3 regions of the Marinomonas epiphytica genome follow, and region 1 is predicted to be linked to each of the others. Evidence: riboswitches for the same ligand, from Rfam matches in the RefSeq annotation. Region 1 holds a riboswitch; each other region holds the start of a gene.
What was found. Region 1 has a riboswitch for thiamine pyrophosphate ahead of thiB (thiamine ABC transporter substrate binding subunit). Riboswitches for the same ligand answer to the same signal wherever they lie in the genome.

Region 1 (2,264 bases):
TTGAGACTGAATTGTGGCCAAACCTACTCTCGGTCGCTAAGAGGCAAGGTCGTCGAATTAGTGTGGTTAATGCCAGATTGAGTGAACGATCTTTTCGGCGTTATAAAAAATTTTCTTCCTTATCTGCCACTATAATGGCTCAGCCCGATTTGATTTTGGCTCATGGCGACGATGATGCTGCGCGTTTTCGCCAGCTTGGTGCCTCCCATGTAGAGGTGACGGGAAGCATTAAATTTGATCTTCAGCCAAGTGAAGCGGTTCTTGCGTCGAACTGGCGCGAGCTGATTGGTACTTCTTTTGTCTGGGTAGCAGCAAGTACTCACCAGGGGGAAGATGAGCTTTTTCTAAAAGCCCATCAAACCTTGCGAGAGCATATTCACGACGCCATCTTGATAATCGTACCCCGCCACCCCGAACGCTTCACTGACGTGTTCGGGATGGCCCAGCAAACATTTGCACTCACTGGAAGGCGTAGTGAAACTCCCCCTCAGAACTGGTCTGATTTTGCCGTTCTCATTGGCGATAGTATGGGGGAGCTGATGCATTACTATCAAGCATCAGATGTGGCTTTGGTCGCAGGGAGCTTTATTCCTCGTGGCGGTCATAACCCTATTGAAGCTGCCGTGCTGAAAAAGCCTCTTTTGGTAGGAGAACACACTTTTAACTTCGCTGAAATCACCGAGCAGCTTGTTGAGCAGCAGGCAGCGGCACGGTGCCAGGATGCTGAATCCTTGTCAGAGATGTTGCTGAATTTGGCGAGGTCTCCAGAAATGTCTCATTCCATGGGACAAGCCGCTTTCAATTTTGCTAGGCAAAATCAAGGGGCCGTGGCGCGAACTTTAGCGCAAATAGACAAGCTCTAAGGGAGTCTTTACAATAGCGTTTCACTATCTCATGGGGTGCTTTGAAGAAAACTAGTTTTCTTCTAACGCTGAGAGGTCGTTATCGGCTAACCCATTGAACCTGATCCAGATTGTGCTGGCGTAGGAATCGAGATGACAAGTTGGTTAACTACCTTGTGTCTTTCCCGAGCGCCGCTTTTTTATATATAGGAGCGACACCGTGATACCTTCTTTGAAAAACTCTATTGTGGCCATTGTAGCTGCCCTTGCCAGTGCTAACTTAGTAGCCAATACCTTAAATGTTTACACTTATGACTCTTTTGCGGCTGACTGGGGGCCTGGTCCAAAAATTAAAGCCAATTTTGAGGCTGAGTGTGACTGCGAGGTGAACTTTATTGCCTTAGATTCTTCTGTGGGTATTTTGTCCCGTGTGCAGTTAGAAGGTAAAAGCAGTGAAGCGGATGTTCTATTAGGCTTAGACCTGAACCTTATGCAGACCGCTTCCCAAAGCGGTTTGTTAGCAAAGCATGCCGTAGATACGTCGGCGGTAACGCTTGCTGGTGGTTGGTCAGATGAGGAGTTTGTGCCTTTCGACCACGGACATTTCGCGTTTATTTATAATTCTGAAACCTTAGCTGAGCCACCAACAAGTTTGCAAGAAGTGGTTGAGAATCAAGAGCTAAAAGTGATTTACCAAGATCCAAGAACCAGTACCCCCGGCTTAGGCTTGTTGCTATGGATGAAGGCGGTTTATGGTGATCAGGCACCCCAAGCCTGGGAAAAACTCGCTTCTCATACAGTTACTGTGACCAAAGGGTGGTATGAAGGCTACAGTCTGTTCTTAAAAGGTGAGGCTGATGTTGTTCTAAGTTATACCACATCGCCTGCTTATCATGTTGTTGCCGAAGGGGAAACTAAGTACAAGGCAGCGCCAGCTTCAGAAGGCTATTATCCACAGGTGGAAGTGGCCGCTATGCTAAAGAGCTCTAAACAGCCTGAGCTGGCTAAGCAATTTATGGCGTTCATCTTGAGCCCAGGTTTCCAGTCTGAAATACCAACAGGTAACTGGATGCTTCCAGTGGTCTCTCCAAAAGAGCCATTGCCAGCAGTATTTGCACCGGCACTAGCCGTGGACAAGCAAGTTTTGCTTCCTCAAGAGCAAGTGGCGAAAAAGCGTAAAGCGTGGGTGAACGAGTGGCTCGATGCAACGACACGTTAATTGCGCATTGAGTTCCTTCAAGGCTCGGTGGCATCTCTTGCCAGCCAGCCTTGGAGTGCTGTGTTTTGTGATTGTTGGGGCAGCCAGTTTGGCTGCCCTTTTGCGTTACTCGGAATTTAGCCAGTGGCTAGAATACCTGTCTGAGCCTTATTTATGGCGCGTTATTCGCTTTTCACTTTGGCAGGCCTTATTAAGCAGTGTGA
Region 2 (2,264 bases), on a different contig from region 1:
AAATATTCAGCAAAGGCGTGCTTATTTGGCTGTCCGCGAACCGTCACTTGGGTATTCAGTAAACCCGCCAAGTAACGCAACAAACTACTTTTACCACAACCACTACGCCCAAGAATGCAGGTCCAGCCATGCTGTTTTATGGTCATGGATAAGCCATCGATAACGGGACGCTCAGTGCCGTTATAAAGCAAACTAAATTGCTCTAACTGAAAGTCCACGCTTGCGAGTTCTTGTTTAAGAGAGGTCATACTGATGGCCAGCATAGAAATGATGTACAGGCCCGTGCCCCTGCCCAACAGATAATCGATCAGCGTGTTGCAAAGCGTTAGAAATGTAACCTTTTGCGGCCTGAACTGAACCTGCTAGCGAGTGACCTTGGGCTAAGAAAGAAGCAATAGCCGCAGATAAAGTGCAGCCTGTTCCGTGCGTATTCTTAGTAGACACCCTTGGTGCGCTAAAGGTTTGCACCTTATCAGCCAATATTAAAAAGTCGCTACTCAGTGGCTCTTGGTCAAAGTGTCCTCCTTTCAACAGCACGGCTTTGGCGGGCAATAAACGCAACTGTTCTTGTAATAAGACCAATTCAGAAGCACTTTTTGGCATAACCTCTCCCACTAAAGCCACCGCTTCGGGTAAGTTAGGGGTGATTAGATCAGCAAGGTGAAAGAGTTCATTTTTTAAGGTCTGGATGGCCGTCTCGGGAAGCAATAAATCTCCGCTAGTAGCCACCATAACAGGGTCTATTACCACAAAGGGAGGCTGATATTGACACAATTTTTTCGCTACCAGACGGATAATTTCTGGGTCAGCTAACATGCCAATTTTGACTGCAGCAATATTGAGATCACTGAACACAGCATCTAATTGCTGCTCCACAAACTCAAGTGGAATAGCAAAAATGCCTGATACGCCTAAGGTATTTTGAGCCGTGACAGCGGTAATCACAGAGCAGGCATAACCACCTGTTGCACTAATCGCTTTAATATCTGCTTGAATACCAGCACCACCACCACTGTCAGAACCGGCAATGGTTAGCACAATAGGGCAAGAAGGTTGAGAGGTTGGTGACGCCAAGTTTGACATAGTAGCTCCATAGCGAGCGTAAAAAACTACATCAATTCGCGCGATGCGAAACCTTGGGTGTATAAAGCTACAAACAAGAAGAATAGTTCCCTACGCCAGTGTTAACTGAATCAGGTTCAACGGGTCTGCAACTTTGTGCACTCTCAGCCAATATTAGGCCCCCCGACTATATGCCAACATAGTAGCAAGTCTTGCTTAAAGATCAACTGCTTATAAAATGAAAAAGCCGCCTTTGTTGCTTCAACAAAGGCGGCTTTAGTATGTTTTTAACGCTAGCGGTACAAACGCGCCTCAAGTAAACGAGTTTGTTTCAGCCCAGCAAGCCCTTTTGCGCCAGCAAGTACAGCCAGATCTAAAACGGGCTCAATTAGCACCACGCTTAGGTAGGCTAAACCAAAACTGGCCACTGCCGTTAGGTTTTCCGCTGAGAAGCCTTGACCATAAAACGCCCAAAATGCCACCCAAGCGATAATGCCACCTTGGTAAGTTAGCGACAGTTTTAGAGCCTGTTGGTAAGATAAATCTACATAGGCTGTGTGCGCAGGAATAATGCGGCGGGCAACTATTCCCATTGCGAATAAAGGTAACAGCAAGGTGGTGACGTTCATGCCGTACTGAGGCAGATCAAAAGGCGCGAACAGAATGCCTTGTAATAAAAGTCCCATCAGCAAGCCAATTGATGCAGCCCCTGCGCCAAACAGTAAAAACAAGGTGGATCCTAAGATGAAGTGGACTTCTGACACCCCCACCCCATGATGTGGCATCACTTCAAAGAAGAAAAATACCAGTAAACTGGTGAGCACACTTCGCCCAACAAGCGAGCCTAAGCCTGACTCTTTAATGGTTTCCACACTTGCTTTGGCAGCAAGTCCAAAGCCTGCTACAGCGGTAGCGTAACTTAAAATAATCTTGGCGCCGTCTACGACACCGGGTTCAATATGCATAATAATTTCCCTAATGAGCCTCACACCACCCGTATGAGTCTAATTAACCAATATAAGCAAGCTTATATTATCTAATATGAAGGCCGGTCTCCGGGCTGATTTACACTTAGGTAAACTTACCGTTGCGGGGGCAGCATAGGTTTTGTTTGCACATACCTATTTCCCAGTTTCACCAGTTACTACTGACACCTTCATAGCCTGTGTTCAGAGCGTCTACTCTGAACCTCGAGAATACGT
Region 3 (2,264 bases), on a different contig from region 1:
TATACCTGAGGTAATATGGTCATAGCCTGGCGCAATATCTTGCGTTAAGGGCCCTAAGGTGTAGAAAGGTGCTTCATGACAATGCTCTAATTGCTCATGCATGTTTTCTTCAATAAGTTGCATAGGAACATGGCCTGGCCCTTCAATCATGACTTGCACATCGTATTCCCAAGCCACCTTTGTCAGCTCACCTAATGTACGCAGTTCTGACATTTGAGCTTCATCGTTGGCGTCCATAATGGAGCCAGGACGCAAACCATCTCCTAACGACAGCGACACGTCGTAGGCTGCACAAATCTCACAAATTTCTCTAAAGCGGGTATATAAAAAGTTTTCTTCATGATGGGCCAGACACCATTTAGCCATAATCGAGCCGCCACGAGAAACAATCCCCGTCAATCGTTTTGCCGTCATTGGTACAAAACGTAATAACACACCGGCATGAATCGTAAAATAATCTACTCCCTGCTCCGCTTGCTCTATTAGTGTGTCTCGAAATACCTGCCAATTTAGATCTTCCGCCACACCATCCACTTTTTCTAAAGCCTGATAAATAGGGACAGTACCAATTGGCACAGGCGAGTTTCTTAGAATCCATTCACGGGTTTCATGAATGTTTTTCCCCGTGGACAAATCCATCACGGTATCGGCCCCCCAGCGAGTCGACCACACTAATTTTTCGACCTCTTCTTCAATGGATGATGTAACAGCAGAGTTGCCAATATTCGCATTCACTTTAACCAGAAAGTTTCGCCCTATGATCATAGGCTCTGATTCTGGGTGGTTAATATTATTCGGGATAATCGCTCGACCTTTGGCTACTTCGTCGCGAATAAACTCGGGGGTGATTTGCTCTTGAATATTGGCGCCAAAGCTCTGGCCTGGGTGTTGTTTTAATAACAGCTCACTCTGAATGGCCGCTAAATTCTGGTTTTCACGAATAGCAATGTATTCCATTTCTGGGGTGATGATACCCTTCTTGGCATAGTGCATTTGCGTTACGCACTGACCAGACTTCGCCTTTCGGACTGTTGGCAATGCTTTAAAACGCAATTCGTCTAAACGACTGTCTGCCAAGCGAGATTGAGCAAACTCAGACGAAACCGCATCTAATTCTTGAGTATCATCACGCTGCTCTATCCAACTCGCTCTAATGGCATCAATGCCTTTATAAACATCAATTTTGTTATTTATGTCACCGTATGGACCAGAGCAGTCGTAGACATACACAGGCTCATTTGGCTCAAAAGTTAATTTGGCGGGGTCCGAACCAACGACGGTATCGGTAAGATGGATTTTCCGCATAGGAACTCGGATGGTTTCCTGACTACCTTGCACATAAATGCGTTCCGAAGCAGGAAAAGGCGTTGCTTGTAAGCTATCGATGAATTGCTTTGCTTGCAAACGTGACGCTTCGCGACTGGACTTAGATATTCTTTTAGGTGTTGTTGGATTCGACATTAAGCAGTTCCCTTTAATATTGTTATGGAAATTGCTTGTCTGAAATGCGCTTTAAGCAGGCTCGATAGACTCATATCGACTTACTGCTTAACAATGAAGGTTTAACTCAAAGCAAGTTGATTAGGTATGTAGCTGCACCCTATTCAACTTGCGAAGACAAACCGACAAAATGCAGAAAAGAAAAATGATTTTCTTGTTTCCTACGCGGGGATTAGCCCGATCAGGTTCTGCGGATCCCGTACTTATTTGTACGATCTCAGCCATATGGCACTCCGACAAGTGACGCTTAGTATACTGAGAAAAAGCAAGCTGTAAACTTGTTCACCTATCGGAGTGAGAAAAACTTTCGGTTATTGATTCATCTCTAAAGCCATTTTGTATAGGGCGTTTTTCTTTTCACCGGTTAATTTAGCTGCCATAGCAGCAGCTTGTTTAACCGGCAGATCTTCTAAAAGTATCGCCAATACCCTTTGTGCCTCTTGTTCTGCAGCACTGGCTTCGATTTTTTCAATTTGCAGCATCACTACAAACTCACCACGCATTTGGTTGGCGTCTTGATCAAATTGAGTAAGCAGCTCACTTGGCGTACCAGACAAAAAGGTCTCAAAGGTTTTAGTGACTTCTCGGCCAATGACAACCTGCACTCTATCACCATATACTTTGTCTAAATCTTGTATCGAATCGTAGATACGGTGGGTAGATTCATAGAAAACCACGGTACCAGCTTGAGACTGCCAACTCTCGTAGAGGTCGCAACGGGCTTTAGATTTTGCAGGCACAAAACCCGCAAAGAAAAATTGGTC

Region 2: it holds a riboswitch for thiamine pyrophosphate, as region 1 does, so the genes downstream of both, thiD (bifunctional hydroxymethylpyrimidine kinase/phosphomethylpyrimidine kinase) here and thiB (thiamine ABC transporter substrate binding subunit) in region 1, are expected to answer to the same signal.
Region 3: it holds a riboswitch for thiamine pyrophosphate, as region 1 does, so the genes downstream of both, thiC (phosphomethylpyrimidine synthase ThiC) here and thiB (thiamine ABC transporter substrate binding subunit) in region 1, are expected to answer to the same signal.

Annotation. Positions count from the first base shown of each region.
Region 1 is NZ_BAAGVX010000026.1:266,308-268,571, forward strand. Features, by position in the region: gene ACYVGZ_RS06325 (3-deoxy-D-manno-octulosonic acid transferase) at 1-863, shown strand, start outside; TPP riboswitch at 886-1,008, shown strand; gene thiB (thiamine ABC transporter substrate binding subunit) at 1,063-2,061, shown strand; gene thiP (thiamine/thiamine pyrophosphate ABC transporter permease) at 2,099-2,264, shown strand, end outside.
Region 2 is NZ_BAAGVX010000033.1:176,948-179,211, forward strand. Features, by position in the region: gene ACYVGZ_RS11125 (ABC transporter ATP-binding protein) at 1-248, opposite strand, end outside; gene thiD (bifunctional hydroxymethylpyrimidine kinase/phosphomethylpyrimidine kinase) at 235-1,083, opposite strand; TPP riboswitch at 1,154-1,258, opposite strand; gene ACYVGZ_RS11135 (energy-coupling factor ABC transporter permease) at 1,356-2,027, opposite strand; cobalamin riboswitch at 2,092-2,235, opposite strand.
Region 3 is NZ_BAAGVX010000002.1:176,260-178,523, forward strand. Features, by position in the region: gene thiC (phosphomethylpyrimidine synthase ThiC) at 1-1,461, opposite strand, end outside; TPP riboswitch at 1,642-1,746, opposite strand; gene rsmI (16S rRNA (cytidine(1402)-2'-O)-methyltransferase) at 1,812-2,264, opposite strand, start outside.